3 regions of the Lysinibacillus sp. GW823-FHT02G10 genome follow, and region 2 is predicted to be linked to each of the others. Evidence: riboswitches for the same ligand, from Rfam matches in the RefSeq annotation. Region 2 holds a riboswitch; each other region holds the start of a gene.
The links. A riboswitch is a leader RNA that binds a small molecule or an ion and turns the genes downstream of it on or off. The one in region 2 is predicted to bind S-adenosylmethionine.
Positions count from the first base shown of each region.

Region 1 (11,102 bases), on a different contig from region 2:
AAATTCTTTTCTACAACACTTTTAGTTTCATCATTTGGGACCGTACCATAATAATCGCGTTCTACGTAATAAGGTTCATTATTTAATCTATATTTATAATGGTTTAAAAACCAATTCACCCCTAAGTGCTCTCGGTAAGACTCATTCGGAACAGTTTTATCTATAATGGCCACATTTAGCTGTTTTTCATCTTCTAAGTACCACCATGTAATAGGGATTATCATGAGGACTAGTACGACCATAACCCCTATATAGATTCGTTTCATACACTTTTCTCCTTTTCAGCAATGCCGACACGTTTCATATTACCCCAGTCACTTTTTCTTAAGACAAAACGAAGTAATCCCTCACAGCGCCAGAATAATGTTAGTGGGCGATACCAAAAAATTTCTGTAAACGCTAAAAGAATCATGCGTAACAACTCTCTTTTTTTCGGATACGTATTCATACTCCACGATTCAAATAATATTGCCGCTATTGAAAAAATAACACCATAAATAACGAATAGTAGTAGCAGCATGAGCGCAACTTCATAATAAATTTTCCCAAAGAAAAAGGCTATGACAATATAAATATATCCGCCTAACTCGACAAGAGGCCCTAGACATTCCACTAGCCAAAAATACGGGAACGAAAGAAATCCAATCATTCCATATCTAGGATTCAAGGTCATTTTTTTATGCTTCCATAGACTTTCAAATAACCCTTGATGCCACCTTCTTCGTTGATTGCGTAGTACTCCTAATGTTTGAGGTGCTTCCGTCCAGCAAACTGGGTCAGGTACAAATTCAATACGCTTATTTTCTTTTTTTTCTTTTATAAGTCGATGGATATTCACCACCAGTTCCATATCTTCCCCAATAATATTGGTTGAATATCCACCTGCTTCAACAGCCCATTTTTTAGAGAAAACACTAAATGCTCCTGAAATAATAAGGACTAAATTGAATTTACTTAACGCTATTCGCCCCATTAAAAATGCCCGCAAATATTCGATTACTTGCATGATTACTAGGTAATTACTAGGTAATTGAGTCTCATAAATAGAGCCAAACTGCATCTTTGCACCATTTGCAATACGAATATTACCTCCTGCTGCAATGACCTCACCATCAGATAAAATGATAGGCTTCATCACCCGCAGCAAGGATTTTTCATCTAAAATGGAGTCCCCATCAATGGAGCAAAAATACGGATATTGAGATACATTAATACCCACATTTAGCGCATCAGCCTTACCACCATTTTCTTTATCTACTAAAATACAATTTTTATAGATTTCAGATTCATATATTTGTTTAATGTCTTTTGTAGGGATGTTAGTTCGAACAATTTTATTGATTGGCTTCATTTGAAAATGTTCGATGACCGTTTGAAGGGTTTGATCTGTAGATCCATCGTTAATAATGATAATTTCAGTTTGAGGATAACGTAAATTCAATAATGAATATACTGTATCTACAACTCCTACTTCTTCATTGTAAGCAGGAACAAGTAACGATACCGGTTTTGAATAAAAGGCATCGATATGTGCATCATCATACTCTGATAGATCGAGACGATAGCGTTTTCTTAAATCCAGCATAGCAATGATGAACATTGTACAATATGAAACAATAACGAACAGCATATAAAATAAAATAATGCCCCCAAAAAACATCATGCAATAATCAATTATTTTCATTTACTTCCCCTCTTTTCTCGCTGCAATTTCTTGGGCCATTTCAATTGCATATTGATCATTTGAGGATTCAATGAATTGCTGTAATTTGGCAATACCATGTCGATCTTCTACAATCGTTTTTGCCGATTGGGAACGTACCCACCAATTCTCATCTTGAAGAAGCTGCTCTAAATAACTATAAGTATAAGTAAGCGGTACATGTTTAAAAATTTTTGCAACCATTAACCTGGCTTCCCACATTTCTGAGGTCACAAAAGGGACAAAGGGATCCATCTCATCAATAATTCCTATTTCATATAGCCCTTTTAATGCTCTGATGTTAATTTCCGGTGTATCATGTTGTAATAATTTTTTTAATTCATCCAAATACTCCATATTTCTTTTTACAGCAGCAGTATCAATAACAGCAAATTGCATTTTGGCCGACAAACTATTAAAATCATGGAAAAATCGAATAAATACATTATCATCTAATAATATAAATAGTCTTCTATATTCACTTTCAGCGTAATTTACATTGGAATTTTTTATTTTCTCCATAAATAAATCTGGTTGGAAAAGCGAGTATATTTTCAATAACTGGAAATGTTCTTCATCTGTAATGTTATTTTTTTCGAATTCTTGGCACTTCGTTAGCAATTCATCTATTTGTAAGTCTGCAATTCGATAGAGGGCATTCATTCGAATACTCCATCGTTTACTGGATAAATCTTTTTCGTAGAATGCTTTTAAATATTGATTGGAGAATTGTTTAATTTTTAGTTCCACCTGTTCATTCCTTATATTCTTTAAATAGGATGAAAAAATTTTTTCAATAGCTTCTACTTGGGCGCTTCCTCTAGGTACCAATACGATACTAAATAATGCGTTATTGAATAAGTAATCATACCAAAATTGAGAATAATTTTGTAAATAACGGTCACGAACTTTTTCAAAATAGCTTTCACGCTGTCGCTGAACAAGTAAATACATAAAAAAGATAAAGAGCACAACTAATAAAAAGGAAATTATTGCTAAAATTGTCGAAACAGTCAGCTTGATCATTGCCAAAACCTCGCAAACGTTCTTTTAATTTTGGCTTCTAGCAAACGTAAATTAAATGGTTTGACAATATATTCATCAACACCGCCCTCATAAGCATTAAGCGCTGCCCCTTCAGAATTGCGTTCTGACATCATATAAATAATAAATTTCTTTTCATTTGGCATATGTCGTAAGATATGCAATATTTCTAAGCCATTTTTCAGCGGTAAAATATCATTCATAAGAATTAGATGCATATGCCCTGATTTATAATCATCCGATTGCAAAAAGCTATAGCCATCCTCATAAACCTTTACATCTAAAGAAAAATAAGGGATATTTATTTGCTTAAGCGTTGACTCTAATACTTGTCTAAAAATGGCGTTTTGCTCAATAATACTAACTTTCACTAATTCAGTTGGTTGCTCACAGTAATCCTTTACCTCTGCTATACTCCATGTTAATTGCTCATCCCCTGATAACATCTGTTTATTTTTATTTAACAGCTCTTCAAAAATAACGTTATTATTTCTTATTTCTGTTATAGAGGCCTTTAATGCAATCTGTTGGAACTTCCGTTCTGCTTTTAAGATGGCAAATATTCGTTTTAAAAACGCCCTAGCTTCTACATCACTACTTTGTAAAAAGAAGATGCCCCAATGATCCCCGTCGGATAATTGAAAAAGCAAGTCTGTCTTGCGTATTTTTGATTGTAAAAACGAGGTAACTTGATCATTCACATTTTCATTCAGTTGTGTAGCATTAGCTGTTTTTAAAAAGACTGCTGTTATAGTAAGGCGTGATCTAATAACACTTTCTCGCCATATTTTAAAGTAGCGCTCTACTTCATGTTCTTGCATGATGTCATGGGTGAATTTTATATCATTCATTAGAATCACTCCATCTAGTTTTTTCTTATTATTACTTTCTATCATTTATTTCATAGATTAACAACATTACTATAGTAATAAATATGACTAAACAATATCTAAACATAAATAGACGTCATAAAAAATACATAGTTTCTCATCAATTTAACTACAAATAAAAAAGAGTACATAAGTCGTTAAACTTATGTACCCTTTTATAAAATTTTTAATTCTTATTTTACCGGTACTACTGCACCTTTCCACTCTTCTAAAATGAAGTCTTGGATTTCTTTAGATGTTAATACTTCTAATAATTTTTTAATTTCAGGTTTTGATTCATCACCTGCACGTACAGCGATGATGTTAACATATGGAGATTCTTTATCTTCAAGAGAAATAGCATCTTCAATTGGGTTTAAACCGTTATCGATGGCAAAGTTAGAATTGATAAGTACTGCATCGCCTTCATCGTTTTCGTACATTTGTACAAGCATTTCTGGGGCAGTATTTGCATCGAATTTAAAGTTTTTAGGATTTTCTTCAATATCCTTTAATTCTGCTGCTGTTTTATCAATGCCTTCTTTTAATTTGATTAAGCCTTTAGCCTCTAACAATGACAGCATACGACCATGGTCAGATACTGAGTTAGAAAGTAAAATTGTTGCGCCTTCAGGCAGGTCTTCTAACGTTTTATATTTTTTAGAGTAAATACCGATTGGTTCAATATGAACGCCACCTGCATTAACGAAATCATAGCCATTGTCTTTAATTTGTAGCTCTAAGTAAGGAATGTGCTGGAAATAGTTTGCATCAATATCTTTTGACTCTAAATCTTGGTTTGGTAGAACATAATCTGTATACGTTTCAATTTTAAGGTCTATGCCTTCTTTAGCTAAGATCGGTTTTGCTTTTTCTAAAATAACTGCGTGCGGTGTATTAGAAGCACCTACTTTTAATGTTACGTTTTCTTTGTTATCTGTTTGATCGCCAGATGCTGATTTTTCATCTTCTTTTTTATCTGTACCGCAAGCTGCTAATGCTAGTACAAGTATTGATAAAAATAATCCTGCTAATAACTTTTTCATTTATGACACTCCCTTTTATTTGTTTAAAATATGTTAGCGGTAAAAACCGGAATAACCCCTTTTTCTTGCTAGCGTTTATCAATTTTCTCGGTAATTAAATCACCAATCCATTGAATAATAAATACGACTACTAAGATCAAAATAGTTGCCATTAATGTCACATCTTGGCGATTTCGCTGGAAGCCGTCTAAGAAAGCTAAGTTACCAAGACCACCTGCACCAATAATTCCTGCCATCGCTGTATATCCTACAAGAGCAACAGCCGTTACAGTGATACCAGAAATCAAAGCTGGTAATGATTCAGGAACCAATACTTTCCAAATAATCGTAGAAGTTTTTGCTCCCATTGAACGGGCTGCTTCAATCACACCTTTATCAATTTCACGTAACGCAATTAATACCATACGAGCATAAAACGGTGCTGCACCGATAATTAAAGCAGGTAACGCCGCATTGGCACCGCGAATTGTACCTAGTAAAAACTTCGTAAATGGAATTAATAAAATAATTAATACGATAAATGGAATGGAACGGAAAATATTAACGAGTGATCCTGTTAAAAAGTTAACGATTTTATTTGCCCATAACTGATTGGGGCTAGTTAAAAATAGAACAATACCAATGACTAACCCAAGAATAAATGTCACAACCGTTGATATAGCTGTCATGTATAAAGTTTCATACGTAGCTTGCCACATATTTTCCCAGTCTACATTCGGAAAGAGATTAGTTAGCATTTTCAATCACCTCCGTCTGTACTTCCACTGTATTTAAATAACGAAGGGCTTCAGTGACGTTTGTCTGAGAGCCATCAATTTGCACAATCAATGTACCATATGCACCATTTTTTGTTTGCGAAATATTTCCGTGAACAATACTTACTTCTACATCAAATTGTTTCACAAGATGTGAGATGACAGGCTGTTCTGTTTTTTCACCAACAAAAATCAATTTGACAAGTTGTCCAGTTGGATAGTTTGTTTTAATTTGTGCTACCGTATCCTGTGTTTCCTTAGTGTCTGTAATTTGAGATACAAACTTCTTAGTAATAGCCGCCTGTGGGGCTTGGAAGACTTGTAATACCTCACCACGTTCCACAATTTCGCCTGCCTCCATCACCGCTACACGATGACAAATTTTGCGGATGACATGCATTTCGTGGGTAATCAGGACGATTGTTAAGCCTAAGCGTTCATTTATATCTACGAGTAAATCAAGAATGGCATCCGTTGTTTCAGGGTCGAGTGCGGATGTCGCCTCATCACATAGTAAAACCTCTGGATTATTCGCTAATGCACGTGCAATTCCTACACGCTGCTTTTGTCCCCCAGAAAGCTGGGATGGATATGCCTTATCGCGCCCTTCTAAGCCTACAAGGGCAATTAATTCCTTCACACGCGCTTCACGTTGAGCCTTTGGGAAGCCTGCGATTTCTAAAGGGAATGCAATATTTTCGGCAACTGTTCTTGACCAAAGTAAATTAAAATGCTGGAAAATCATACTTACCTTTTGTCTAGCTGCTCTAAGTTTTTGCCCTTTTATCGATGAAAATTCTTGATTGTTCACCGTTACTGTTCCTGCTGTCGGTTTCTCTAAACCGTTTAATAAACGAATCATGGTACTTTTACCAGCACCACTATAGCCGATAATGCCAAAAATTTCACCTTTATTAATAGTAAGGTTGACGTCTTTGACTGCCGTTAATTCGCCATTTGCTGTTTTGTATTTCTTTGTAATATTTTGAAGCTGGATCATAGCGAATACTCCTTTTCTCATATAGAAAACCCCTTCACTCACAGACAAGTAGAAGGGGTCACGTATGATACGTTAAACCGTTCTCTCATCTTTCAAAGAAAAATCTTTGGGTGATTTGGCACCTTTTCACATTGTGATGGTTGCCGGGCTTCATAGGGCACTTCCCTCCGCCACTCTTCATAAGAGTTCGATATATTTAATGTTTTAGTAATATATTTGATACTTTACCACGCTAGTAAAGTTCAGTCAATTGATTTTTTTAACAATTCATATAAAAATGGTACGGATTGAAAAGCATAAATCTTTTCTGTCACTTTTCCGCCATCACTGATGAGTAGACATGGAACACTTTCAATTTGATGCTCATAAGCTATGTGTTCCAAAAAGTTGATATTTGCTTTACCAATTTGTAGCTGTGGCAGTAATTGCTCAATAATGGACATCATTTTAGATGCCACTGCACACGTTCCACACATCGGTGTATATAAATAAAATGCAGTTTTCTCTCCCGACTGTTTAGCCGCTTCCCACTGCTCTATTGACCATTCTTCCATTTACTCACGCAACCTTACAAAATATATTCATTATGGATTGAAAAATGTGCACGCAGTAAGATCATTGCTAGCACTTTTCTTGGTGTCGTTTCTACTTCCTTGTATGTTGGCATTGTGCGCAGATGCTCAGCCTCTGGATAATGTCTGTCCATTAATGCACGTAGCTTATCACCAGAAGTATCTGCATCAAAAAAAGTAAATAGCTCACAGCCCTCATAGGGATCCAGTAGTTCTTCTAATTGATGCACACCAATTGTACCATTCGTACATAGTATTGTAACATTCTCATTCAAAATAGGCTCAATTTGTAGCTTATCTGAGCGCCCTTCTACTATCAAGCATTTTCCCTCGAACATTACGCCACCTCCATTTAGAGATCCCCACTTATAAGTCATTATATAACAAAAAACGCCGGTAGTTTCCGACGTTTTTCGATTATGGCTTGTCTTATTCAGCGATCATTTCTTCGTATTGCTCTGCTGTCATTAGTTTCTCAACTTCTGATGCGTCAGCAGGCTCAACAACGATCATCCATGCTTTTTCATATGGTGATTCATTAACGAATTCTGGGCTATCTTCTAAATCTGCATTTACTTCAACTACAGTACCTGAGATTGGTGCATATAATTCAGAAACAGTTTTTACTGATTCTACGCTACCGAATGGATCATCTGTTTTGATTTCGTCGCCAACTTGTGGAAGCTCAACGAATACGATATCTCCTAATTCAGATTGTGCGAAGTGAGTAATACCAATACGTACTTTTCCATCTTCTACTTTTACCCATTCATGTTCTTCAGAGTATCGTAAGTCTTTAGGTGTGCTCATGCAAAAAACCCCTCCATAAATATGTAATATATTCACTTTCAGTGTGCCATACTTCTCCTATAAATACAAGGTTTAATACGGTTATTTCCAAGCTTGCTCAAAATCTACTTCTTTAAAACCTAAAGTAACTTTTTTTCCATCTGTCACGATGGGACGTTTCATTAACATGCCATCTGAAGCAAGTAGCTCAAGCTGCTCATCCTCCGTCATTTCCGCTAACTTGTCCTTTAAGCCAAGCTCACGATATTTCATGCCTGAGGTATTAAAAAATTTCTTCAAAGGCTGTCCACTAGCTTGCCAAATAGCTGTTAGTTCTTCTTTAGTCGGAGGTTGCTCTGCGATATGTACCTCTTCATAGGAAACCTCATGCTCATTTAACCACTTCTGTGCCTTTTTACATGTTGTACATTTCGGATAATGGAAAAATTGAATCGTCATTACAATGCTCCTCTTCTGTCTTTTTCTGTAGTATACCATCATAGTTGTTTTCAATGGTGAACTTCACTCTTTTTTGTAAGTTTATCCACCAGTTGTGCAAATTTATCCGCTCCTTTTACGATTATCCATCTCATATAAAAAACCTAGCTATCTTTTGCAGATAGCTAGGTTAAATTTGCACTATTATACAATATATTTTTCAGCATCAATTAATTTAACGGAAGCCTCACGCTTCTTCGCAATTAAATTGTATGGATTATTACGCGTTAGCTTACGCAGTGCAGATAATGTCATACGGGCTGCATCGCCATCCGCTGAAGCAAGAATTGTGTCTTTTGCTTCTTTTTCGATTTCTGCGAATGCTTCTTGGCAGAAAATTTGTGTGTATAGCAATTTTTGATGTGCTTTTTCAGCACCGTCACGAGCAATTGCTTTTTCTGTACGTAAGACAGCTGATTCCATTGCAAATAATTGGTTAGCTATATTCGCAATGTTTACCAATACTTCTTGCTCTTGATCAAGCTTTGCACCAAAGCGTTGTGCTGCTAATCCTGCAGCTAATACAGCAATCTTCTTGGCATTTTTCACTAAATATTTTTCTTGTGCTAACGGCTCTGTACCGATATCCTCTGGCATTAGCATAAGCAGCTCTTGCTGTAAATTTTGGGCAACTTGTAATAATGGTAGCTCACCCTTTAGCGCCTTTTTCATAAATGTGCCAGGTACAATCATGCGGTTAATTTCGTTTGTACCTTCAAAAATTCGATTAATACGAGAATCACGGTAAATACGCTCTACCTCATATTCAGCCATAAAGCCATAACCGCCATGAAGTTGGACAGCTTCGTCAGCAATATAGTCTAAAGTTTCTGAACCGAATACTTTAGCAATAGAGCATTCAATGGCATATTCAGCAATCGCTCCTGCAATTACTTTACCTTGCTTTTGCTCTTCTAGGCTTAATTGGCTTAAGCGATCCTCAAATAGGCCCACAGTACGATAGTTTAATGATTCTGAAGCATACAATTGAGAAGCCATCGTTGATAATTTTTCTTTTGTCAGATTGAAATCAGAAAGCTTTGTCTTAAACTGCTGACGTTGGTTTGTATACTGAATAGCTAACTCCAATGCACGTTTCGATCCGCCAATTGTGCCCACGCCTAGTTTATATCGACCAATGTTTAAAATATTGAACGCAATGATATGCCCACGACCAATTTCGCCTAATAGATTTTCTACAGGTACTTCGGCATCTTCCAATACTAATGTACGAGTTGATGATGATTTAATCCCCATTTTCTTTTCTTCAGGACCAACTGAAACACCATTGTAGGCACGTTCTACGATAAAGGCGGAGAATTTATCGCCATCAATTTTTGCGTAGACCACAAATACATCAGCAAAGCCTGCATTCGTAATCCACTGTTTTTCACCATTTAAAATATAATGTGTGCCAGCTTCGTTTAATTTTGCAGTAGTTTTTGCACCTAGAGCATCTGAACCTGAACCTGGCTCTGTTAATGCATAGGCAGCGATTAATTCACCTGAAGCAAGCTTAGGTAAATATTTTCTCTTTTGATCTTCATTACCGAATAGAACAATTGGTAATGACCCAATACCAACGTGAGCACCATGTGTGATAGAGAAACCACCTGCAACAGACATTTTTTCAGCGATTAAAGCTGAAGAAACTTTGTCTAATCCTAGCCCTTCGTATTCTTCAGGCACATCTGCTCCAAGTAAGCCTAATTCGCCTGCACTTTTTAGGAGACGCACTGAATGCTCAAATTCATGGTGCTCTAAATTTTCCACTACTGGTAAAACTTCATTTGTAACGTATTCCTCTGTTGTTTTAGCAATCATTTTATGCTCGTCAGTGAAATCTTCCGGTGTAAATACACGATCTAATTCCACATCTTCAATAAGAAATCCGCCGCCTTTAATGAAATCAGTTGTTTTTTCAGTCATGATTAATTCCTCCCAATATATCTTTTTGTTAGTTGATTCCCCTAATGATCATGTATAGAAAAGCTTGACGTATACAATGTTCGGAGGCAACCGTAAACAGTACACCTCAAGCTGATCTAGCAAAAATTATAGAATTTCAAATACGCCAGCAGCACCCATGCCGCCACCAATACACATTGTCACTACACCATATTTCTTCCCTTGACGCTTCAATTCATGAATTAGCTTTAATGTTAAAATAGCTCCCGTTGCGCCTAGTGGATGACCTAATGCAATCGCTCCACCATTGACATTGACTTTCTCTTGGTCGATGCCTAAATGACGTACCACCTGTAATGACTGTGAAGCAAATGCTTCATTGATTTCCCATAAATCAATATCTTCGATGGATAAACCTGCAATTTCCAACGCTTTTGGCACTGCCACGATAGGCCCGATACCCATTACTTCAGGAGGTACACCGCCAACTGCAAAGCCTAGGAATTTTGCCATTGGTGTCAGTCCTTGCTTGTCAGCCTCTTCACGATCCATTACTAGTACAGCTGCTGCACCATCAGAAGTTTGAGAGGCATTGCCCGCCGTTACACTGCCTTTTACGTGGAAAGCTGGACGTAGTTTGGCTAAACCTTCAACTGATGTACCTGGACGTACACCTTCATCCATACTGAATGTGAATTTTTTCACTTGTGGTTTATTGTTATCGTCTACGTAATGCTGTTCCACTTCAATTGGTACAATTTCATCATTGAATTTACCTTCTTTAATTGCCTTTTCAGCAAGCTCATGCGAGCGAACAGCAAAAGCATCTTGGTCTTCACGACTAACATTATATTGACGAGCTACTTCCTCAGCTGTATGCCCCATGCCCATATAATACTGTGGAGCCGTTTCTGCTAAA
Region 1 is NZ_JBXAJI010000004.1:76,040-87,141, forward strand. Features, by position in the region: gene AC1RFD_RS14380 (hypothetical protein) at 1-266, opposite strand, end outside; gene AC1RFD_RS14385 (glycosyltransferase family 2 protein) at 263-1,684, opposite strand; gene AC1RFD_RS14390 (HEAT repeat domain-containing protein) at 1,685-2,728, opposite strand; gene AC1RFD_RS14395 (response regulator) at 2,725-3,597, opposite strand; gene AC1RFD_RS14400 (MetQ/NlpA family ABC transporter substrate-binding protein) at 3,810-4,661, opposite strand; gene AC1RFD_RS14405 (methionine ABC transporter permease) at 4,730-5,398, opposite strand; gene AC1RFD_RS14410 (methionine ABC transporter ATP-binding protein) at 5,388-6,416, opposite strand; SAM riboswitch class I at 6,499-6,602, opposite strand; gene AC1RFD_RS14415 (thioredoxin family protein) at 6,659-6,970, opposite strand; gene AC1RFD_RS14420 (toprim domain-containing protein) at 6,985-7,326, opposite strand; gene gcvH (glycine cleavage system protein GcvH) at 7,418-7,798, opposite strand; gene AC1RFD_RS14430 (arsenate reductase family protein) at 7,880-8,236, opposite strand; gene AC1RFD_RS14435 (acyl-CoA dehydrogenase FadE) at 8,420-10,204, opposite strand; gene AC1RFD_RS14440 (acetyl-CoA C-acetyltransferase) at 10,331-11,102, opposite strand, start outside.
Region 1: it holds a riboswitch for S-adenosylmethionine, as region 2 does, so the genes downstream of both, AC1RFD_RS14410 (methionine ABC transporter ATP-binding protein) here and AC1RFD_RS03075 (YezD family protein) in region 2, are expected to answer to the same signal.

Region 2 (11,102 bases):
TCCAGTTGCCTGTCCTCGTCTAAATAAGCAAACATGACCTTACAGGAAGCACCGATGTAAAGGGGTGTCTTTGTTCCTAAAGACACCGCATACTTTACATTTTTATTGCTTTCGGCTATTTTCGTTGTGACACCGTATTCATTGTCCATATAAGTAAGAAATACTGATTCATTGATTTCACTGGCAAGATTTTGCATCAATTCATAAATGGTCGAGTGAGGGTCTTTTGAATTCGATAACACATCATAAAAAAGGTACATTTTATAACCTAATTTATATTTTTTCGTGTGTTCATCCTGTATTAAATAACCCGCTTCTGTAAATGTATTAATGGTTCTTTGCACGACACTTGTCGGCAGTTTCATCATGCGTGAAATTTCACGAACACCTAATGCATTTTCTGTCGTTGCAAAGCATTCTAGTATATCCAATGAGTTTTTTAATGTCTTGACAGTCATCTATTTCTCCCTTTAAGCGTTTTGATAACCGTATCGCTCTTTCGCTACATCTACAGAAATATATTCATTTAATAGATCACGTTCAATGGCCTCTGAGCTTCGTTCGTGTGGAGGACCATAACCACCACCAGTAGCAGTCACAAGCTCAATACGGTCGCCTTTTTGCAATTCATAATTGGCAAGTACGCCCACTGGTCCAATTTTCGTTCCATCCTTTTTATGAATGATTAAATAGTTGTGAGAGCCTTCTCCTCCACCATTTAAGCCGAATGGCGCGAATTGATGTCTACCTAAGTTCACAGAAACCCTTTGACCATCATGATTGACTGTATAAACGCGACGAACACCTAAGCCACCTCTAAATTGACCAGCACCAGCACCGTCACAATTTAAGCTATATTCATCAATTTGAATACCGTATTTTGTTTCTGCAATTTCAACTGGAAGATTATATGTTTCACCATCTCCCATACAGTATTGCCCGCTTTGCCCATCCTCATCATTCGCCGCTCCCCAGCCACCAACAGATGGCTCAACAATTAGGAATGACTCATCATTTTCAGGATTTTTCCCAGTGAGAATAAACGTACAAACAGATTGTAAATGCCCTGCCGATAAGCGTTCTGGTAAATGCGGCGCAAGAGCTTTCCAAATTAGATCAGCTGCCCCAATACGTGCCTCAAAATTCATAGACACAGGATGTGGGCGTTTAGCTGAAACAATCGAATTGTCATCTGTGATAATCGTTAAGCGTTTAAAGACACCTTCGTTAATTACGTCAATATCGCCAAGTAATGCTAGGAACATAACGCGCACACTTGCCATTAAACCAAACTGAGAACAGTTCATTGGCACATTGACTGCAGGATGTGAGCCTCTAAAGTCACAAATAAACGCCTCATCACTAATTGTGACTTTCACTTTTATTGGATAAGGTCCACCCTTTAATGGGTCCCCTTCAATAAAGTCCTCCGCATAAAATTCACCTTTAGGTAGGTGTTGAAGCTCATACTCTACAATTTTCTCACCCTTGTCCAATAATTTTTGAATGGACAATTTCACCGATTCCGCACCAAACTTCTGACAAAGCTCTGCGATTCGTTTTTCACCTGTTTTTAAGGCGGCTACTTGTGCAAACATATCACCGATTGAAAGCTCTGGTAAACGAACATTCGTAGAAATGATTTCATAGACTGCATCGTTCAACTCACCTTGATGATAAAGTTTGACACCTGGTAGCTGTAAACCTTCCTGATAGATTTCATTAGAATTACTTGTAAACGAACCAGGGTCCATGCCCCCTACCTCTGTCCAGTGTGCTTTATTGGCAGAGTACGCAATAATTTCACCGTTGTAGAAAATTGGGAGAACTAAGCCCACATCCGATAAATGCGAGCCACCTCCAACATAAGGGTCATTGATAATAATGACATCACCTTCATGCAGTTTTTTCCCATTATCAAACTTCTCTATTACACGCTGTACCATTGGACTTAACATCCCAATAAAGCTCGTTACACCGTTTCCTTGACTAATTAAATTACCCTTGGCATCTGTTAAACCACAAGCATAGTCTAATACTTCATAGATTACTGGACTCATAGAAGAGCGTGCTAGAGCTATAAACATCTCATCGCCTATAGCTAGCAATGAATCTTGAATAATTTCTACTGCAAAAACATCTTTTTTCATGTTTTATTTCCCCTCCATCTCTACTATCAAATTGCCGTATTTATCAATTTCAATTGATTGATTATTATTGATTACGACCGTAGATGTTGGATTTTCCACAATTGCAGGACCTGTAATGACATAGCCAGGTACTAATTTTTGTTGGTCATAGACATTGACCTCTACCCAACCCGTTCCCTTCACATATAAATTGCGTTGTGCCTTGATACATGTAGAATTGTCGATATGAGAGAAGTCTAGCTCTTTAAATTGAACCGCCTCATCTTTCCCGTAGATTGTAAGATGTAAGTTGACTAACTCAATTGGTGTAGCTGGTAAATCAAAAGAAAACTCTTGTTTATGTTTGATATGGAAGGCTTCTGCTAATGCAAGTAGCCCCTCTTCATCAAGCGTAATAGCTGATGCATTTAATTTAACGGCATGCTCTTGACCTTTGTAGCGTAAATCATAATTAATTTCAAAATAATAATGATCCTTTGATAATGGTGCATCTGCATAGGCATTAGCAATGACTTGATCAATATTTTCTTGAATAGCCGCAAGATGGTCTTTGTCAAAGTTCATTAAACTTGTTTGAATGTAATCTTGTCGATATTCGGTCATCATCATTCCTAATGCTGAGAAGACGGATGAGCCATAAGGAATAATGACTTTTTTCATACCAAGCTCTTCTGCTAAATTAATCGCATGTAGTGGACCACCACCACCAAATGCCACCATTGTAAAGTCTTCAGGATCATAGCCTTTACGAATAGAGATCAGCTTCAGTGCATTTAACATATTGGAGTTTGCAATATCTAAAATACCCTGTGCTGCTTCTTCTGCTGACACATTAAATGGTTTCGCAATTGCTTCAACAAGAGCCTCCTCCACTTTGTCAATGGATACTGGGTTATCAAAGTTTTCTAAGGATAATCTTCCTAAATAAACATTGGCATCTGTAATTGTTGGCTGTGTATTCCCTAAGCCATATGCTACAGGCCCTGGCTTTGCCCCAGCAGAATCTGGTCCAACCTTTAATGAGCCAAACTGATCTACACGTGCGATAGAGCCACCACCATTTCCGATTTCCACAATATCCACTACAGGTGTTTTAATTGGATAGCCCGCAAATTTTTCATTTCTTTCAATATAGTAATCTGTTGTGACATTGACTTTGCCATCTGTAATAAGCGAACATTTTGCTGTCGTCCCACCAACATCAAAAGCTATGATATTCGATTCATTTAAAAGTTGGCCTAATTTAGCTGCCCCAAACATCCCTGCTACAGGTCCAGATTCAACGAGGTTGATTGGTAGCTCCATTGCTTTATCAAAGCTTGTAGTTCCGCCATTCGATTGCATAATTTTTAAATGGTCTGTAATGCCAATTGTGCTTAATTTCTCTTTTAGGCTTTTTAAGTAGGCATGTGCAATTGGCTTTACATAAGAATTTAGGACTGTTGTGTTTGTTCTTTCATACTCACGGTATTCTTTAATCGTTTCACTTGAAAGTGTGATATATACTTCCGGCCAAATTTTTAAAATGGCTTCTTTTAACTGTTGTTCATGAATTGGATTTTTATAGCCGTGTATTAAGGAAATGGCAATCGCCTCAACACCTAATTCCTTAAATTTATAAACGATCTCGTCAACTTCCTCGGTATTAAGCGCTTTCATAATATTTCCTTTAAAATCAATTCGCTCATCAATTTCTTGACGTAAATAACGCTCTACAAATGGTTCTGGCTTTTTATATTTAAAGTTATATAAGTCTGGTCGATTTCCACGAGCAATTTCTATAACATCACGGAAACCCTTTGTTGTAATTAACCCAACTACGCCCCCTTTTCTTTCCGTTAATGTATTGATGATAACCGTCGATCCATGAATAAATGATTCAATGAAAGAATCTTCCGTTACATGTCGTCCTAATACATTTAATATGCCATCCTCAAAGTGACCAGGTGTCGTATGTCCCTTATCAAAATGAAGATTTCCTTTTTCATCTGTGAAAACTAGGTCAGTAAAAGTACCGCCAATATCTGTTGCGATTTTCAAGACTTCATCCCTCCGTGTTCCTATTATCGGTACAGTGTTCCGAATTAGAATTAAATAAATTATATTTAAAAGAAAAAGAAAATTCAATGTATTTTTTAAATAAAAATTCATTTGACAATTGTCCTTCGTTGTAAAAACCCGCTCTATCTTTCCAATATCAGAGAACTATTGATAAAAAATACCAAACACATTTATATAAGGAAGGTTCTCGTGATTTTTGTGCAACATAAAAAAGATCCTAGTTTTCACTAGAATCTTAAAATCGTTTTAAAAAAATTAATTTTTATGAATTTTTACTCAAGAGGTGGATGAAGGAATCATCCGAAATTTTACTTTTATACCATATTTGCATTGTAGATAGACGATGAATTGGGTCACCTCCTACAAACCATGTTTACCCATTATCAATAAAAAAGCTGCCCATTTAAGTAGGCAGCTTTTAATATTCTGTTAAAACAATCCTACCGCATGTCCTTCGTTATCGACATTCATGCGTAGCGCAGCTGGTGCTTTTGGAAGTCCTGGCATTGTCATAATATCGCCAGTTAGACAAACTAAGAAGCCTGCACCAAGCTTTGGAATAACTTCGCGAATTGTGATGGTAAAGCCTTCTGGACGACCAAGTAAACTTGGTTGGTCTGATAAAGAATACTGGGTTTTCGCCATACAAATTGGAAGGGAGTCCCAACCAAATTTTTCGATTTGGGCAATTTGTTTTTTGGCTTGGTCTGTAAATTGTACATCTTTCCCGCCATATACCTTTTGCACAATCGTACGTACCTTTTCTTCAATTGACTCTGTTACATCATATAAAGGAGAGAAGTTGTTTTCTTCCTCTAGCACAGCTAGTACTTGCTCAGCTAAGGCTAGACCACCTTTACCGCCCTCTTCCCAGACATTCGTACGGGCAATGCGAACATGATTTTCTTGACACCAGTTCAGAACGGCTTCTAGTTCAGCCTCTGTGTCCGTGATAAAACGATTTAAGGCAATAATTGGTTCAACGCCAAATGTACGAACTGTATCTACATGTTTAGCTAAGTTTTCAATTCCTTGTAGGAGTGCTTCCACATTTTCACCTACAAGCGCTGTTTTCGGTACACCACCATGCATTTTTAATGCACGAATTGTCGCTACAATGACAACTGCGCTTGGTTTAAAGCCTCCCTTACGAGCTTTAATGTTCATGAATTTTTCAGCACCTAAATCAGAGCCGAAGCCCGCTTCTGTCACCACAATATCAACTAGCTTACGAGCGGTTTGTGTCGCCATAATAGAATTACAGCCGTGGGCAATATTCGCAAATGGACCACCATGGATAATAGCAGGTGTTCCCTCTAATGTTTGAACTAGGTTTGGCTTGAAGGCATCTTTTAATAATAGTGTTAAGGCACCCTCTACCTGTAAATCACGCACAAAGACAGGCTCACGCTCGAAAGTATAGCCAATCACGATACTAGCGATACGCTCACGTAAATCCTCAATGCTTGTTGCTAAACAGAATACCGCCATAATTTCAGAGGCAACCGTTATATCAAAGCCGTCCTCGCGCGGCATGCCTTGAACAGGACCACCTAATCCCACCACTACCTTACGAAGGGCACGATCATTTAAGTCCATGACACGCTTCCAAATAATGCGTCGTGGATCAATGTTAAGTGTATTTCCTTGGTGGATATGATTATCAATAAATGCGGATAAAGCATTGTTAGCTGTTGTAATCGCATGAAGGTCGCCAGTAAAATGTAAATTAATATCCTCCATTGGTATAACTTGTGCGTAACCTCCGCCAGTTGCGCCACCTTTTACGCCCATGACTGGACCTAATGATGGTTCACGTAATGCGACCATCACCTTCTTATCTAATTGATGAAGGGCATCTGCTAGTCCAACAGTCACAGTCGACTTTCCTTCACCAGCTGGGGTTGGACTTATAGCTGATACTAATACTACCTTTGCATCCTCGCCCTGAGCAGTAATTTTTAATGGGTCGATCTTTGCTTTGTAGCGTCCATACTGCTCAAGAGCATCCTCTGGAATACCCGCAGCATTGGCAATTTCCGTAATAGGTTTGATCACTGCTTGACTAGCGATTTCTAAATCTGATAATGGTTGATTTTTCGTTGTCATTTGGCATCCTACTTTCTATGTTGTTCATTTCCATTATAGTCTTAATTGTGAAAAAAAAGAAAGCCAGATATGCAAGCATTTCGTCAATCAATTGACTTATTTGTTCAATTCCTGTATGTTCTAAGAGAAAATGCAATTTTTTCACATTTTCTCAATGAGTGCACCATTTATTTAACTTTATTTTACATTCAAGCGCATTGGAGGCGAATGCTTATGCAACAGGGGATCGTAAAGTGGTTCAATAATGAAAAAGGTTATGGCTTTATTGAATGTGATGATGGCGAAGATGTATTTGTTCATTTTACGGGCATCCAGGAGGAAGGCTTCCGTACACTTGAAGAAGGTCAAAAGGTTTCATTTGATGTTGTGGAAGGCAATCGTGGACCCCAAGCATCAAATGTTGTAAAACTATAAGCGTAATGGGACTATCCGTGTAGTTCCAGATTAGCAGCGGATTAGGAAATGCATCGTTTCCTTCATCCGCTTTTTGTATTGTTTTATAAGCTGAATGCCCCCTCCATGTTATAATAGAAGTAACAAAACGTAAGGAGGGATTTCGATGCAAAAACAAAATAAACCCATGACTGAAGTTATTTTGAAGCATAAAGAACGACAAAGTGTAGCAGAATTTGCAGCAACACTGGAAACGATTGCAAAAAAGCTTAAAGAAAATGGTGAATTCACTTTTGTTCAAGACACAGAGCCAACAGTTGTCAGCCCAAGTGAACAGCTCAAAATCGAATACTCCTATACAAAAAAGGGCGACAAGCATTCATTTGAAATTGAATTTGATTGGTATACAGGTACAGAAACACCGAAAAAAATGACAATTGAATAATAATTGGCAACGAAAATCCACTTTTTTGATGAAGTGGATTTTTCCATATTGTTGAATTAAAGATCATGTCACTAGCTAAAATTTTAGCAAGGTGAGGGGGTGATTTCGCTCCAGGGTCTCCTCTGTAACGCTAAATCCACAAGAAAGCAAGTAGCCAGCATCAGAAATTCTATTGATGGTTTTGTTTTTCAATACTTATGTAAAAAGGCGGGAGCAAAATTGTTTCAGCCCATAAAAATACCGAGCTATCCACTAAAACGCTTACGAAGTGTTTCGGAATAGTTCGGTTTTTCTAGTTATCATGTTTGTTAATTTAAAGATTATTCGGCTTAATGAAGGTCCCAGTTAGTTATGGCCCAGCCTTTTCTCCTTATCGATTTATCCAATAAAAAGCACCAGGGCAAACTAAAGTTTCCTTTGTTCGTTTAGGATCCTTTAATGTCACACCAAATGGTCCCTCTTTGACATGACCAAGTGTAATTGTCATCGCGCTCTCTTCCTCATAGAAATCTAAGCGCATATTCGGTAGCTGTAGTGACAAATACTGCTCATATTGCGTAGGCACTGGTAGCTGTAACACCTCTTGCCACAGCTTAACTGTTGCCTGCATGTCCTTGACGTAGAATTGGACGGATTCCATCGTTATAGCCTGTTTGACATCAATGGCACCACTTGCCTTTAATTGAACCAAACGTTCTTCATCTTCCTCCGCCCATTCAATCAAAAATGGAAAATCAATTGGCAGATCTGGCTTACCAAAATGCAGTAGCTTCCATTCTACCACAGTGCCATCTGGTCTTGTTCTGCTACATGCATCTGGTCCATATACTTCATAGCCCAATGCTCGCAAGCGTCGACCCTCTTCCTCAATATTTTTTGTGCGCAGAGCAATTCGAGAAAATCCCTGGCGCTCTTGATCACGTTTAAACGTATAATGTAGGGAATATGGGTATTGTGCCGCTTGCTCAAATAAATCACGATCATAGATAGCAATTTGTTCAATATAGCTTAAGCCAAAGTAGCTTAACGTATTATAAGTCCCCCACATCGTGTGCTGCCCACCATTCACTGTATGGACATTTCGTTTATTGAAGAAAACCTTTATATTTTCTGGTGATTCCACTTGATGAACCAAATGATCAAAATATAAAGTCATGGCCATTCCCCTTTCTTTCCCCATTACCTTTACCTGTATGTTTGATTAGTTTAAAATTTACTCAAGAAAAGGAGTTACTAGTAGGATATGAAAAAAAGTTTCGTTTACCTACAAACTCCGTTCACTAATTTCATAAAGAGGTGATTTGAATGACAGATTTAGTAGCTGCTTTTAAATTGGCATTAGGTAATTATCCTACAGGCGTAACAGTTGTCACGACATGTCATGACACAAAACCGATTGGCTTAACCGTCAATTCCTTTGCATCTGTTTCAATCGACCCGCTCCTTATTTTGTGGTCACTCGATAAAAAATCTCAGCTCCATCCTTATTTCACGACTGCGCCAAATTTTGCGGTCAATATTTTAGCGAGTGATCAAGAGCATTTATGTACACTATTTGCCAGTAAAATCCCTGATCGCTTTGCACAAGCAAAATGGTCAACTTCCTCTTTAGGACTACCGATTTTACATGATACAGCAGCTAATTTACAATGTAAAACATTTCAGCAAATCGATGCTGGCGACCATACCATTTTTATTGGGCAGGTCGTAGACATTACAAATGCTCAAAAAGAGCCTTTGCTTTATCATCGCCGTCATATCGGTCCCATACCAAAAAGCTTTTATAGCTAGTCTTTACACAAAAAAAGGGCCACTTGTAAGCACAGGAAATCCTTCATGCTTATAGGTGGCCGTTTGACATAAGTTCTACTGAAATCATTGTTATTTTTTCTGCGGAAATCTCTGCTTTTCAAGCCTATTAATTTGCACAATCACACCATCTTGAATCGTAATATGCACTTCACCAAATTCAAGATTTTGAATCGCCTTCGCAATTGCCTCTAGTTTCTTATCATCTACTTTTACTGACTGAGCCATACGATACACCCCTTCTTTTTTATCCTTATTGTTCATAAAGAGGCCAACGCATCAAACTGATTGATAGCCCCTCCTATCTCTCAGACACCATCTGTTGGATTTGGCACCTGTTGTTCGGTTGCCGAGGCTTCATTGGGCCAAGTCCCTCCACCTCTCTTGATAAGAGTACTGCGTTTCTTGAAAATAATTCTATAATTCTGCTATAGGAATGTCAATACAAAATATTAGAAAACCTAGTTGAATACTATGCAATATGTCGTTTAGATTAAAAGACTCCCTAAACCTAAAGTATTTTATGCCTAGTCAGTGAGAAATAGATGGCAATCCATTAATTTATTACAAGCTCCATTTCCTCATCATGAATTCAAGTGGGCCTCGATGATGTTTAGTCCTCCACCATACAGAAACAACGACACATCCTAAAAAATAACAGCAGGCATACAGCATGGAAAAAGCAAGTGTTTGGTTCTCCAGCTTTTGGCAAATAATTAGTATTCCAATGCCTATAACAACATGGCCAACATAATGCGTTAAAGACATTTGTCCTGTTAATATGAAAGATTGAATAACTTTATTTTTACATGTCTCTACAAGATAGATGGAGCCAACAATGATGACAATAGCCGAAGCCGAATTAGATAGGACATACATCATATTCGGTGGAATCGGTCCTGTATCAAATAAATACAATGCACTCTCTACATCTAATAAATGAATGGTTGTCATCTTAATGAATAACGTTGAACAAGTCTCAGTCATGATGACTAACAATAAACCTATCACCAGTAAGTTTTTTCTTAATGTATGATTTGTTAAATCTAATGTGCCCATTACCATACCTATCAGAAAGAAGCAAATCCAGGGGAATAGTGGATGATAGCCATTAAACATCAAATTTCTTATAAATCCTGCTGGTGTCCAAAAATCAAGATACTCTAGTAGCACATATGTTGGATGCCAACCAGCAAGGTAACTAAATTGAATTTGAAGCCATTGTGAAAGGATAAGGATGGCACCGATTATGAAGATCATCATTTTCTTGGATTGGGCAATCAACCAAGCAGCAACAAACATATACACGCCATAATAATGTAATATATCTCCTGTCCAGCCGATTGCATATAAAATTATCCCTATCGTAAATAACAAAAGCGCCCTCTTCCACAAAGTAAGTCGATTTTGACGAAGAAGGATTGGGTCCTTACTCTCTCTAGCCTGACGAGTCATTAAGGCTGTCCCTATTCCTGCTAGCATGACAAATACGGCCGAAGCACGTCCCTCGAAAAGATGTTGGAAGGCAATTAACCATGTTGAACCATTCGTTGTAGAACCTGTTATGACGCCAAAATTGACAATGAACATGCCAAGCATGGCGAGAGCTCTTGCAAAATCAAGACCTTCAATGCGCCGATCATCATTTCTTTTTGTCATCTTTGCCCCCTTGGATAACGCTATGTACAGCCTCCTTCCAAATAGCCCTATAGTTCAATTGGTTGCCTGTTAACATGAAATTACCGATATTATCATAGACGAGGGCTAGCATTTGTGCCTTCGCTTCTATATGGGGAGTATCCTCTAGCACGCCTAGCTGTACGCCATATCGTAGGATAGCAACAAAGCTCGTTAAAAAGCTGGTTTCTAGCTCTACTAATTGTCTTTTATAGTTTTCATCGCGGGCCGCTAATAGTACATATTGATTAAATATTTTATTAAAATAAGGGTCCTTGTCCTGTGCCTCAATAGATTTATAGCCTAGCTTAAGTAATTCCTCCTTAAAATTAGCAGAAGAAAGCTCTTTATAATCCACAGCAACATCATGTTGAATTTCTTTATACAATTCATCAAATATGAAAGCGATTAATTGATCCTTTGATTGAAAATAATAGTAAATGGCTGGTTTTGAAATA
Region 2 is NZ_JBXAJI010000001.1:617,201-628,302, reverse strand. Features, by position in the region: gene AC1RFD_RS03115 (IclR family transcriptional regulator) at 1-458, opposite strand, end outside; gene AC1RFD_RS03110 (hydantoinase B/oxoprolinase family protein) at 471-2,150, opposite strand; gene AC1RFD_RS03105 (hydantoinase/oxoprolinase family protein) at 2,154-4,190, opposite strand; gene AC1RFD_RS03100 (formate--tetrahydrofolate ligase) at 4,641-6,320, opposite strand; gene AC1RFD_RS03095 (cold-shock protein) at 6,534-6,734, shown strand; gene AC1RFD_RS03090 (amphi-Trp domain-containing protein) at 6,880-7,158, shown strand; gene AC1RFD_RS03085 (VOC family protein) at 7,529-8,314, opposite strand; gene AC1RFD_RS03080 (flavin reductase family protein) at 8,464-8,949, shown strand; gene AC1RFD_RS03075 (YezD family protein) at 9,040-9,195, opposite strand; SAM riboswitch class I at 9,266-9,361, opposite strand; gene AC1RFD_RS03070 (DUF418 domain-containing protein) at 9,532-10,626, opposite strand; gene AC1RFD_RS03065 (TetR/AcrR family transcriptional regulator) at 10,610-11,102, opposite strand, start outside.

Region 3 (11,102 bases), on a different contig from region 2:
AAAATTTTCTACCTTTTTCGAAATACGATTTACTGCAATCACAAAGCATTGATTTTCAATTGCACGAGCCTGTAGCAACGTTTTCCAATGGTCAATCCTCGGAGTTGGCCACTGCGCTGGTACAAATAATACCTTTGCTCCTTGTAATGCATGTGCACGTAACCATTCTGGGAAGCGAATATCATAGCAAATGACACCAGCAGCTTCAATATCATCTAAAGCAAAACGATTCATTTCATCCCCTGCTTCCAAGTAAAGATGCTCGTCCATTAAACGGAAAAGATGTGCCTTGCTATATTCCCCAACTAGTTCTCCATTACGATCAAAGGTATACATCGTATTATAAAATTTATCGCCTTTCTTTGTTGAAACAGAGCCCCCTACAATATGTACATCAAGTTCCTTAGCAAGTTTAGCCAAAAAGGCCTTTGTCCGCTCACCATTGATATCTGCTAGCTCAGGTAGTTTCTCTAAAGCATAGCCTGTATTCCACATTTCAGGTAACACTATGATTTCTGCCCCATTTTTTGCAGCTTCACGAATCTTATCCTCGGCACGTTCAAAATTTTCTTCAACTTTGCCAAAGCCAATATTTAATTGAATACAACCGATTTTCATCTCTATTCCTCCTCTAGACAATTAACAGAAAAAGTAATACTATTTGCTTCATATTCTTCAATAATAATTATTATATTCTGAAAAAGGTGATCATGCATGGAATTCTCTAAAAAACTACAGCAACTACCCACTCAATTTTTTGCAGCACTCGTTCAAAAAGTAAACTTGGCTCTAGAAGAAGGGCGTGATGTCATTAACCTTGGGCAAGGAAATCCCGATCAGCCAACGCCTATTCACATCATTCAAGCATTACAGGAAGCAGCTGAAAATCCTCAAAACCACAAATATTCACCATTTAGAGGTCTCGCTGAATTACGCCAAGCTGCTGCGGACTTTTATCAACGTGAATATCAGGTAGAACTAAATCCAGATACAGAGGTAGCGATTCTTGGTGGAACAAAAATTGGTCTAGTTGAGCTACCTTTAGCTGTGTTAAACCCTGGTGACACGATGCTCTTACCAGATCCTGGCTATCCAGATTACCTATCAGGTGTTGTACTAGGAGACGTCAATTTTGAAGTAATGCCCCTTTTTGCTGAAAATGATTTCTTACCTGATTATCATGCATTACCTGATGAAGTGAAAGAAAAAGCAAAGCTTCTTTACTTAAATTACCCGAACAACCCTACAGGTGGTACAGCATCACTTGCGTTTTTTGAAGAGACCGTTCGCTTTGCGAAGGAGCACAATATTATCGTATCACATGATTTTGCTTATGGGGCAATAGGATTTGACGGTAATAAACCATTTAGCTTCCTTCAAGCAAAGGGTGCAAAAGAAGTAGGAGTTGAAATGTATACATTATCGAAAACCTATAATATGGCTGGCTGGCGTATAGGCTTCGCTGTAGGGAATGCCGAGATTATTGCTGCTATTAATCTAATTCAGGATCATCTGTTTTGTAGTCAATTCCCTGCCATTCAACAAGCCGCAGCAGTAGCACTGACGGCTTCCCAGCAATGTGCGGATGAACTACGAGCTACTTATGAGCGTCGCCGCAATGTACTCATTGAAGAAGCTCGAAGAATTGGCTGGCATGTTACGGCTCCAAAAGGCTCCTTCTTCGCATGGCTCCCTGTACCATTAGGCTATACAAGTGAACAGTTTGCTGATCTTTTGCTCGAAAAAGCTGATATCGCTGTAGCAGCAGGTAATGGCTTCGGTCAATATGGTGAAGGCTATGTTCGCGTAGGATTGCTGGTTAGTGAGGAGCGCTTACGTGAAGCAATCCATAGAATCGAGCAATTACAATTGTTTAAAAGATAATGACGCCATATCCTGTAGCTATCCCTAGCTACAGGATTATTACTATTTTTCAATTTTCCTTGGTTGCCCTAAACCATTTTCTAATGGATAAAATTGAACATGACCTGTTTCATCATCCCATTTTCGAATATGTTGAATCCCTTGTACCTCTGCCAACACGATGTCAGCAGTAATAACAGGGTTGCCTCCTTTTATTAAATGCCCACCTGATACAACACCCCATTGATCGCTCATAGAACCATGGAAATGTGTCTCATATCCACCCTCTCGCTTACACACCACACCTGAACCTTGAATAAATTCTAATGGTCCCTCTTTTTCAATCACATCACTAAAACGAACTTGAATTTGAACTGTTGCATCTGGCACTAAATAAACAAAGCTACTTTTTTGAAAGCTGCCAATACAGCTTACAATTGTTGCTGACTCTATACTATTCTCTTCGCAAAGCGCTTCAATTCCTTCAATGATATCTGTTCCCGTTAGAAAACGAGCACTAATAACCTTACCAAATGAACCTATACCATAATTAACTCTTACAGACATTGTTATCCCTCTTTTGCGTCGAAATATTATAATTATATAAAAAATTTAAAAATTATTTATTGACTTACTATACCCTATAAATTATATTAGTTCTATCGGAATTACAAAAAAATATTATAAATCTCTTATCAAGAGTAGCTGAGGGACTGGCCCTATGAAGCTCGGCAACCTCCTTTTTATAGGAAGGTGCTAAATCCTGCAAACGATCTTCGTTTGATAGATAAGAGAGGACATCTTTTCATGAGCCTCTCTTAATTTGTAAGAGAGTTTTTTTATTTTCAAAAAACCGATAAAAACAATCTTGGAGGTATTTTCATGAAAAAGAAAAATAAATTTTTAGTAGGTTTAGCAAGTTTAACATTAGTAGCAGCTTTGGCAGGCTGTGGCTCTAAAGAAGATAGTAAAAGCCAAGCTGAAGGAATTGATGAAAAGAAAATCGTTGTAGGCGTCACTTCTGGTCCACACGAACAAATTGCAGAAGTAGCCGCTAAAGTAGCAAAAGAAAATGGGCTAGAAGTAGAACTAAAATCATTTTCTGACTATGTTTTACCTAATACATCCTTAGCTGAAGGTGATCTTGATGCGAACAGCTATCAACACGAGCCTTTCCTAGATACATTTAATAAAGACCATGATACAGACTTAGTACCAGTGGGCAAGACGATTTTAAATCCAATGGGTATCTACTCAGAAAAATATAAATCCTTTGATGACATTCCTGACGGTGCAACGTTTGGCTTACCAAATGACCCAACGAATGGAGCACGTGCCCTCTTTGTTTTACAGGAAGCTGGCTATATTAAGTTAAAAGAGGGTGCAGACTTAACAGCCTCGATCCGTGATGTAGAAGAAAACAAAAAGAATTTAAAATTCATTGAATTAGAGGCAGCTCAAATTCCTAAACAACTTAGTGAAGTAGATGTAGCAGCTATTAATACAAACTTTGCACTAGAGGCTGGCATTAACCCTAAAGATGACTCTATTTTATTGGAATCTACTGATTCTCCATACGTGAACTATATTGTTGTACGTGCTGAAAATGAAAATGATCCAACAATTAAAAAGTTCGTTGAGGCTTACCAATCTGACGAAGTGCGTCAATTCATCGAAGAGGAATTCAAAGGTTCTGTAATCCCTAGCTGGTAATATGTTCAGAAAGCTTCTATAAAGCCGAAGAATCTGCTGAAATTCCCCAATGGGAAGACGAGCAGATTCTTGCTTTTTAGAAGGTTGAGAAAGGAGCAAACAATCGCATGATTCAATTACAAAATATCTCAAAAGAATTTAAATCGAAAAAAGGCATCATAAAAGCTGTGGATGGCATCAACCTTCACGTAAAAAAGGGACAAATTCATGGTGTAATCGGCTATAGTGGTGCTGGTAAAAGTACACTCATTCGTTGCGTTAATCTACTAGAACGTCCTACAGCAGGAAAAGTAGTGATAGACAATGTAGACATTACGACCCTTTCTCTTCACAAATTACGTCAAACACGCCAAAAAATCGGGATGATCTTCCAGCACTTTAATCTCTTAAAAACAGCAACAGTTTACAATAATATTGCAGTTCCCTTAAAGCTACTAGGCTATAAAGAGGCGGAAGTAAAAAACCGAGTAGCTAAGTATGCTGAAATTGTCGGTTTAACAGATAAACTAGATAGTTACCCAAATCAACTTTCAGGTGGTCAAAAACAGCGTGTGGCTATTGCACGTGCCTTAGCACAGGAACCAGAGATTTTACTTAGTGACGAAGCAACAAGTGCACTTGATCCTGAGACAACGGAAGCCATTCTTGAATTGTTGTTAAAAATTAATCGTGAATTAGGCATTACGATTCTGCTCATCACACATGAAATGAATGTAATTCAAAAAATTTGCGATGAGGTTTCTGTTCTAGAATCAGGGAAAGTTGTGGAATTTGGCACAGCGATTGAACTTTTTGCGAAACCGAATCACCCTACAACGCGAAAGTTTTTGAATACAATTTCACAACGTAATTTATCCCCTTCTCTTATTGAGCAATTAAATGTTTCAGGAAGTGTAATCCGTTTAACATTCCTTGGTGAAAGTACTGGTAAGCCATTATTAGCAGAAGTCACTAAGGTATATGATGTGCAACCAAATATTTTAACAGCTAATATTATTGAATTAAAAAACGGTATTGTCGGCAATATTGTGGTGCATTTACATGGCGAAACGCAGATTGTCCAAAAGGCGTTAACGTATTTTTCAGAAAATGGCGTGGCAGTGGAAGAATTAGGAGGTGCGTTCAATGAGTAGTATCCAAAGCTTCTTTACAGATTGGTCAGATGTTATTGGCAAAGCAATTATCGAAACATTTCAAATGGTCGGAATTTCATTATTTTTCTCCATTCTGATTGGCATTCCATTAGGGCTATTAATCGTTTTAACACGACCAGGACAATCCTTTGAAAATAAATTTTTCTATCAGTTTTTTAATCTATTTATCAATATTGTTCGCTCTGTTCCATTTATCATTTTACTATTCTTCATCTTACCTTTTACCAAGTTAATTGTAGGTACAACAATTGGTGTTAAAGGTGTAATCGTTCCACTAGTTGTTTACACAGCTCCTTATATTGCACGACTGATGGAGTCTGCGCTTTTAGAAGTGGATTCCGGAGTAGTAGAAGCCTACACAGCCATGGGTATTAAACGTCGCCATATCATTTGGCATGTCCTATTACGTGAAGCGCGACCATCTATTATTTTAGGCTTAACAATTGCCACAATAGGATTAATTGGTGCAACAGCAATGGCAGGAATGGTTGGTGCTGGCGGTTTAGGTGACCTTGCCTATCGTTATGGTCATTTGCGCTATGAGGTTGATGTGATGTATGCAACTGTCTTTATCTTAATCATCCTTGTGCAGAGCATTCAATCCATTGGTAACCGCTTCGCCGCGAAGTTGAAAAAAGATTAAGAGGAGAATGAAGATGACAAACGAAATTTATGTAGAGAAAAATGGCTATATTGCAACGTTAGTATTAAACCGCCCGGATAAACGGAATTCTTTATCAAGGGCAATGTTTCAAGCCTTAGTAGACCAACTAGAGCTGCTCCGTATAGATTCTTCCATCAAACTTTTAATTGTTCGCGGTGTCAATGAAGTAGCCTTTTCTTCTGGTGCAGATATTAGCGAGTTTTTAGATGTTCGTTATGCTACAGACAATGCCAAAGCCTATAATGAATTGGCTCTAAAGGCGATCGATGCTCTCTATAAATTTCCACACCCGACAATTGCTATGATTCAGGGCTTAGCAATTGGTGGTGGCTTAGAGTTAGCAAATGCTTGTGATTTTAGAATAGCAACGCCTAAGAGTAAGCTAGGCATTACCGCTGCAAACATAGGTATTGTCTATAATTTAGAAAGCACGAAACGTCTCATCAATATTGTTGGTGTCGCTAAGGCAAGGGAAATTTTGTACACAGCTACTATTTTTACAGCTGAAGAAGGAAAAAACATTGGTTTAATCACGGCCCTACACGAACCAGAGGAAATTGATGAGGCGACATTGCAATTCGCTGAACATTTATTAAGTAAATCATCCATTGCAAACGCAGGCATCAAAAAAATTATCCAAGCAATTGTTGATGGTGAAATTGAAGAAAACGATGAGCTGGCACAGTTAGTTTTGGATTCATTTAGTTCAGACGATTATAACGAAGGTATTCAAGCCTTTTTAAATAAAAGAAAGCCTATTTTCAATAAATAAGTGAGGTAGTAACGATGACAAACATAACTGATGGCGATCTACTCTTAAAAAATATAACTGCACAAGTCCCCTTCCCCATTTGCTTTGCAGATTTAGAAAAGGCCGTAGCGGAAAAAATCGAAGCTGGCCCTTTTGGCTACATCCGTTCAGGTGCTGGCGGTGAACAAACACTGCGCAATAATCGTGCAGCTTTTGAGAAGTATTCCATTGTTCCCCGATTTTTAAATGATGTGTCAAACGTTGATACATCGGTTCATTTGTTTGGTAAAACATATCCAACTCCTTTGCTTTTTGCTCCTGTGGGCATGAACGGAATGGTTCACGATGAAGGTGAGCTTGCCGTTGCACGTGCCGCCCAGTTTTTAAATATCCCTTATATACAAAGCACTGTGTCCACTTTTGCTCTTGAAGAAGTTGCTCAAGCTGCGCCTTCTGCAACAAAATGGTTTCAATTATATTGGTCTACTAATGAAGAAATTGCTTTTAGCATGGCTGCACGTGCGGAGGGAGCTGGATTTGAAGCGATCGTTTTAACTGTCGACACCGTAATGCTAGGCTGGCGTGAAGAAGATGTACGCAATCAATTTTCACCATTGAAGCTAGGCTATGCAAGAGGAAATTATATGAATGATCCCGTTTTTACAGCCACTTTACCTGATGATTCATTCGAGTCCTACGTACAAGGTGTCTTGCAAAATGTCTTCCACCCAACACTTAATTGGGAACATGTTCGAGAGCTAAAAAAACGTACCAACCTTCCTATATTATTGAAGGGAATTTTACATCCTGAAGATGCAAAACATGCTATCGACAATGGTATTGATGGCATTATTGTATCAAACCATGGTGGCCGTCAATTAGATGGTGTGATTGGTTCACTTGATGCCCTTCCTGCTATTGTGAAAGTTGTGAATGGACAAATTCCTATTATATTAGATAGTGGTGTATATCGTGGCATGGATGCCTTAAAAGCACTTGCTTTAGGAGCGAATGCAGTTGCAATTGGACGTCCTTTCGTCTATGGACTAGCCCTTGAGGGACAACAAGGTGTCCAAAAGGTGATGACCAATCTTTATGATGAATTAAAGGTTTCTATCGCATTAGCCGGTGCTACCTCTGTCAAAGGATTACGCAACATCACATTAGTCAAACAGGATGGGACTGAGGGTAAATGAAACAAGCATTACAAGGATTAAAGGTTATCGATTTATCACAAGTCTTAGCAGGTCCCTATTGCACCATGGTATTAGCAGATATGGGTGCAGAAGTTATCAAAATTGAAAAATACCCAAATGGAGACGATACCCGTACAATGGGTCCATTCGTTAATGAAGAAAGTCATATGTATATGATGGTTAATCGTAATAAAAAAGGTGTCTGCATCAATTTAAAAACGACTGAAGGACTGACTTTATTTAAAGAATTGATTCAATCTGTTGATGTACTTGTGGAAAATTATCGACCAGGTGTCACGAAAAAGCTGGGTATTGATTATGACACATTAAAAGCCATCAATCCTGGCCTAATTTACTGCTCTATTTCCGGTTATGGTCAAACAGGTCCTTATAGTCAAAAGGGTGGCTATGATATTATGGCTCAGGGTCTGAGTGGTTTAATGCATATGACAGGTGAAGCAGATGGACGACCTGTAAAGGTTGGCTTTGCGGTGAATGATATTGCTGCTGCACAAACAGCCTTACAATCGATTTTAATGGCCTATATTTATAAGCTTCGTAGTGGTGAAGGTCAATATATTGATGTGTCCTTAGTGGAGTCAGGTCTTGCGTGGACTGTTTGGGAGGCCGCTGCTTACTTCGGAAAGGGTGAGTTACCTGAGCGAACAGGAACCGCCCATCGTGTGTCTGCGCCCTATCAAGGTTTCAAAACACAGGATGACTATATTCTAGTAGGTGCTGGCAATCAAAAGCTATGGGAGATTTTTGCGGCAAAGGTTGTCAATCGACCTGATTGGTTAGACAATCCTCTCTTTGCTACCAACTATTCACGTGCCCAACATGTGAGGGAGCTGGAAGCAGAAATTGAAAGCGAGCTAATTAAGCATAAGGCTATCTACTGGCTCGAACTATTAGATAAGCATGGTGTACCATCTAGTCCAATCTATTCTTATGACCAAACATTGAATGACCCTCATATACTAGAGCGTGGCATGGTACTGTCCTATGAGCATCCGACTGCTGGACCAATGAGAACATTGGGCTTCCCAGCTAAGTTTTCACAAACACCTGGACAGCTAACAAGTGCAGCACCCACTTTAGGACAACATAATGAAGAAATTTTACAGGCATTAAATATTTCTGATCAAGCTATTCAACAGCTCAAGGCAGGCAAAATAATTGGGGCAAAATAAAGAAATTGTCTATTTTTAGATCGCTATCAATTAGATTTAAGCTTCTATCGGTCACTTTTTTGATTCTATCCTTCACTTTTTCTTTTCTATCATGCAAAAAAGGCTTCCCCATTCATGAGGAAGCCTTTTTCTTATTGAATAACGCCTAATTCACGACCAACCTTCTCGTAAATCGCAATTGCATCATCAAGCATTTCTTTTGTATGTGCCGCTGTTGGCATATTCCGAACGCGACCTGTACCTTTTGGAACTGTTGGGAAGACAATTGATTTTGCATAAACGCCTTCTTCAAATAAACGTTTTGAAAATTCCTGTGTTAATTTTTCATCCCCAATGATGCATGGTGTAATTGGTGTCTCAGACGCACCAATATTAAAGCCAAGCTTCTCAAGCCCCGCTTTTAAATAATTACCATTATCCCACAGCTTATCGTGTAGCTCTGTTGAATCAATCAGCATTTGCACGGCTGCTGTAATAGCGGCTACATCACCTGGTGGTAATGCTGTTGAGAATAGGAATGGGCGTGAGCGAACTTTTAGCCAATCAATTAAATTTTTCTTACCTGCTACATAGCCACCTACTACACCAATGGCTTTTGATAATGTACCAATTTGGAAATCAATTTCTTTTTCTAATCCAAAATGCTTCACAGTTCCTTTTCCTTTACCTGTTACACCCGAACCATGTGCATCATCCACATACGTGATTAAATCAAACTCTTTAGCTATTTCCACAATTTCAGGTAATTTAGCAATATCACCATCCATTGAGAAGACACCATCTGTGATAACCATGATTTTATTGTATAAACCTGATTCCTTTGCTGCCTTTGCCTTTGCACGTAAATCCTCCATATCAGAGTGATTGAACGCGATGATTTTTGCCTTTGATAAGCGACATCCATCAATAATAGAGGCATGGTTTAATTGATCAGATAGAATGGCATCATTTTTATCCATTACAGCCGAAATAGCTGCCATATTACAATTAAATCCAGATTGATAAGAAATAGCCGCTTCTGTTCCTTTAAATTCAGCAAGCTTTTCTTCTAATTTTACGTGCAAGTCAAGTGTCCCGTTGATTGTACGAACAGCACCTGCTCCAACACCGTATTTATCAATTGTCTCTTTGGCAATACGCTTTAATTCTTCATTTGTTGCTAAACCAAGATAGTTGTTAGAGGATAAGTTAACAAGATTTTTGCCACGGACCTGAATAATTGGGCCATTTGCTCCCTCTACTGGATCGATTTCATTGTATAAGCCCTGTTCATGTAAGGCTTGTAGGTTTTCATCTAAAAATGCATTCAATACTTTTGACAAGCGTATCATCCTTTCCTAGGAAAACTGTTCTCGCTCCTAGTTTAGCACATGCAAGCCATTAGCTACATTACTTTGTTAATCTTTCGAATAGTGGCGCTGTTTTTTCGCGCCATAAAGAAGCCGATAGACAATTATCTAATAAACGACGAACGGTATATTCAGCTTCTGCATATCGTTTGGAATGGCCCATCGCATCCTGTATAGCTTCTTTGTATTGTGCTCGCACTGCCTCGATCGCAGTTTCTGCTTCCTCTGACAGCGCACAATGTTGACCAATATCAAATATCTTATCCCCTAACCTACCATCCTCTGGATCAAAGATATGAGGCTCTGTGCTATCAAAAATACAGAAATTAAGCTCTGGGATAATGACCATATCTACAGATCCCGCATCTAAGCCACACCAAACAATTTGTGCATCAAGCCCTCTTGCATTTGCTTCATCGGCTAAGCTTTTCATTAGTGAAGATTTGCCTGTACCTGGCTTACCTTTAATCATGAAGCGAGTCGTGATACTTTTGGTGATACTATCCACTGTATTTTCCGCACCTCTAGGAGTTAGCGTTCCCAGTAAACGATGTGTCCGCATACCTGTTTTATTCAGAATAATAGATTGGAACACTTCCGACTTTAAATTTTCCACCTGTTCATTTAATGCCTGCCAGTTCATACAGCTTTGTGTGATAACCTCCCAGTCATCATGTAGCTTGATTGCTTGATCCAGTTTCGCTATGCATTTTTCACGCCATGTTGCACGCTCCTGCATCGCCTCTGCAAGCTGTTCTCCAACCTTTTTAAGCTGTATGTCTTCTAAGCATTCATAGAAAGACATGACACGATGCTTTGTACCGAGTAAAGTTGGCTCGATATTCCACTCAGATGCCCATACAAAAAGTCTGTTACAGCCTTTTATATAAACGGCCTCAACAACCTCCTCTAATAAAGCATGCTTAAACCACTCGACAGCAAAGCCCTGTTTCACATAGAAGTATCCTAGTTCTTTTAACAGCTCTGAACCTTTAAATGTGGCAGGCCCTTGCAAAAAATAAACGAGAGACGCCTCTTCCATCATTTCTTTATATAAATGCTTCACACCTTGGCCAGTCAATGCGTGTCCAAAATAATACGTTACATTTCCGTTCAAATGTCGTTCCTCCTTTAGCTTGTGCCCTGCATTATATGAAAGAACGCTAAAAAAAATGAAAAGCTACTTCTATCCTTTACAGATATAAGTAGCTTCTTGGTT
Region 3 is NZ_JBXAJI010000005.1:169,459-180,560, forward strand. Features, by position in the region: gene AC1RFD_RS16400 (carbon-nitrogen family hydrolase) at 1-618, opposite strand, end outside; gene AC1RFD_RS16405 (pyridoxal phosphate-dependent aminotransferase) at 715-1,884, shown strand; gene AC1RFD_RS16410 (PPC domain-containing DNA-binding protein) at 1,927-2,430, opposite strand; SAM riboswitch class I at 2,553-2,657, shown strand; gene AC1RFD_RS16415 (MetQ/NlpA family ABC transporter substrate-binding protein) at 2,746-3,576, shown strand; gene AC1RFD_RS16420 (methionine ABC transporter ATP-binding protein) at 3,684-4,709, shown strand; gene AC1RFD_RS16425 (methionine ABC transporter permease) at 4,702-5,373, shown strand; gene AC1RFD_RS16430 (enoyl-CoA hydratase/isomerase family protein) at 5,387-6,166, shown strand; gene AC1RFD_RS16435 (alpha-hydroxy acid oxidase) at 6,181-7,341, shown strand; gene AC1RFD_RS16440 (CaiB/BaiF CoA transferase family protein) at 7,338-8,534, shown strand; gene AC1RFD_RS16445 (glycine C-acetyltransferase) at 8,666-9,865, opposite strand; gene AC1RFD_RS16450 (hypothetical protein) at 9,924-11,000, opposite strand; gene AC1RFD_RS16455 (YczE/YyaS/YitT family protein) at 11,102-11,102, opposite strand, start outside.
Region 3: it holds a riboswitch for S-adenosylmethionine, as region 2 does, so the genes downstream of both, AC1RFD_RS16415 (MetQ/NlpA family ABC transporter substrate-binding protein) here and AC1RFD_RS03075 (YezD family protein) in region 2, are expected to answer to the same signal.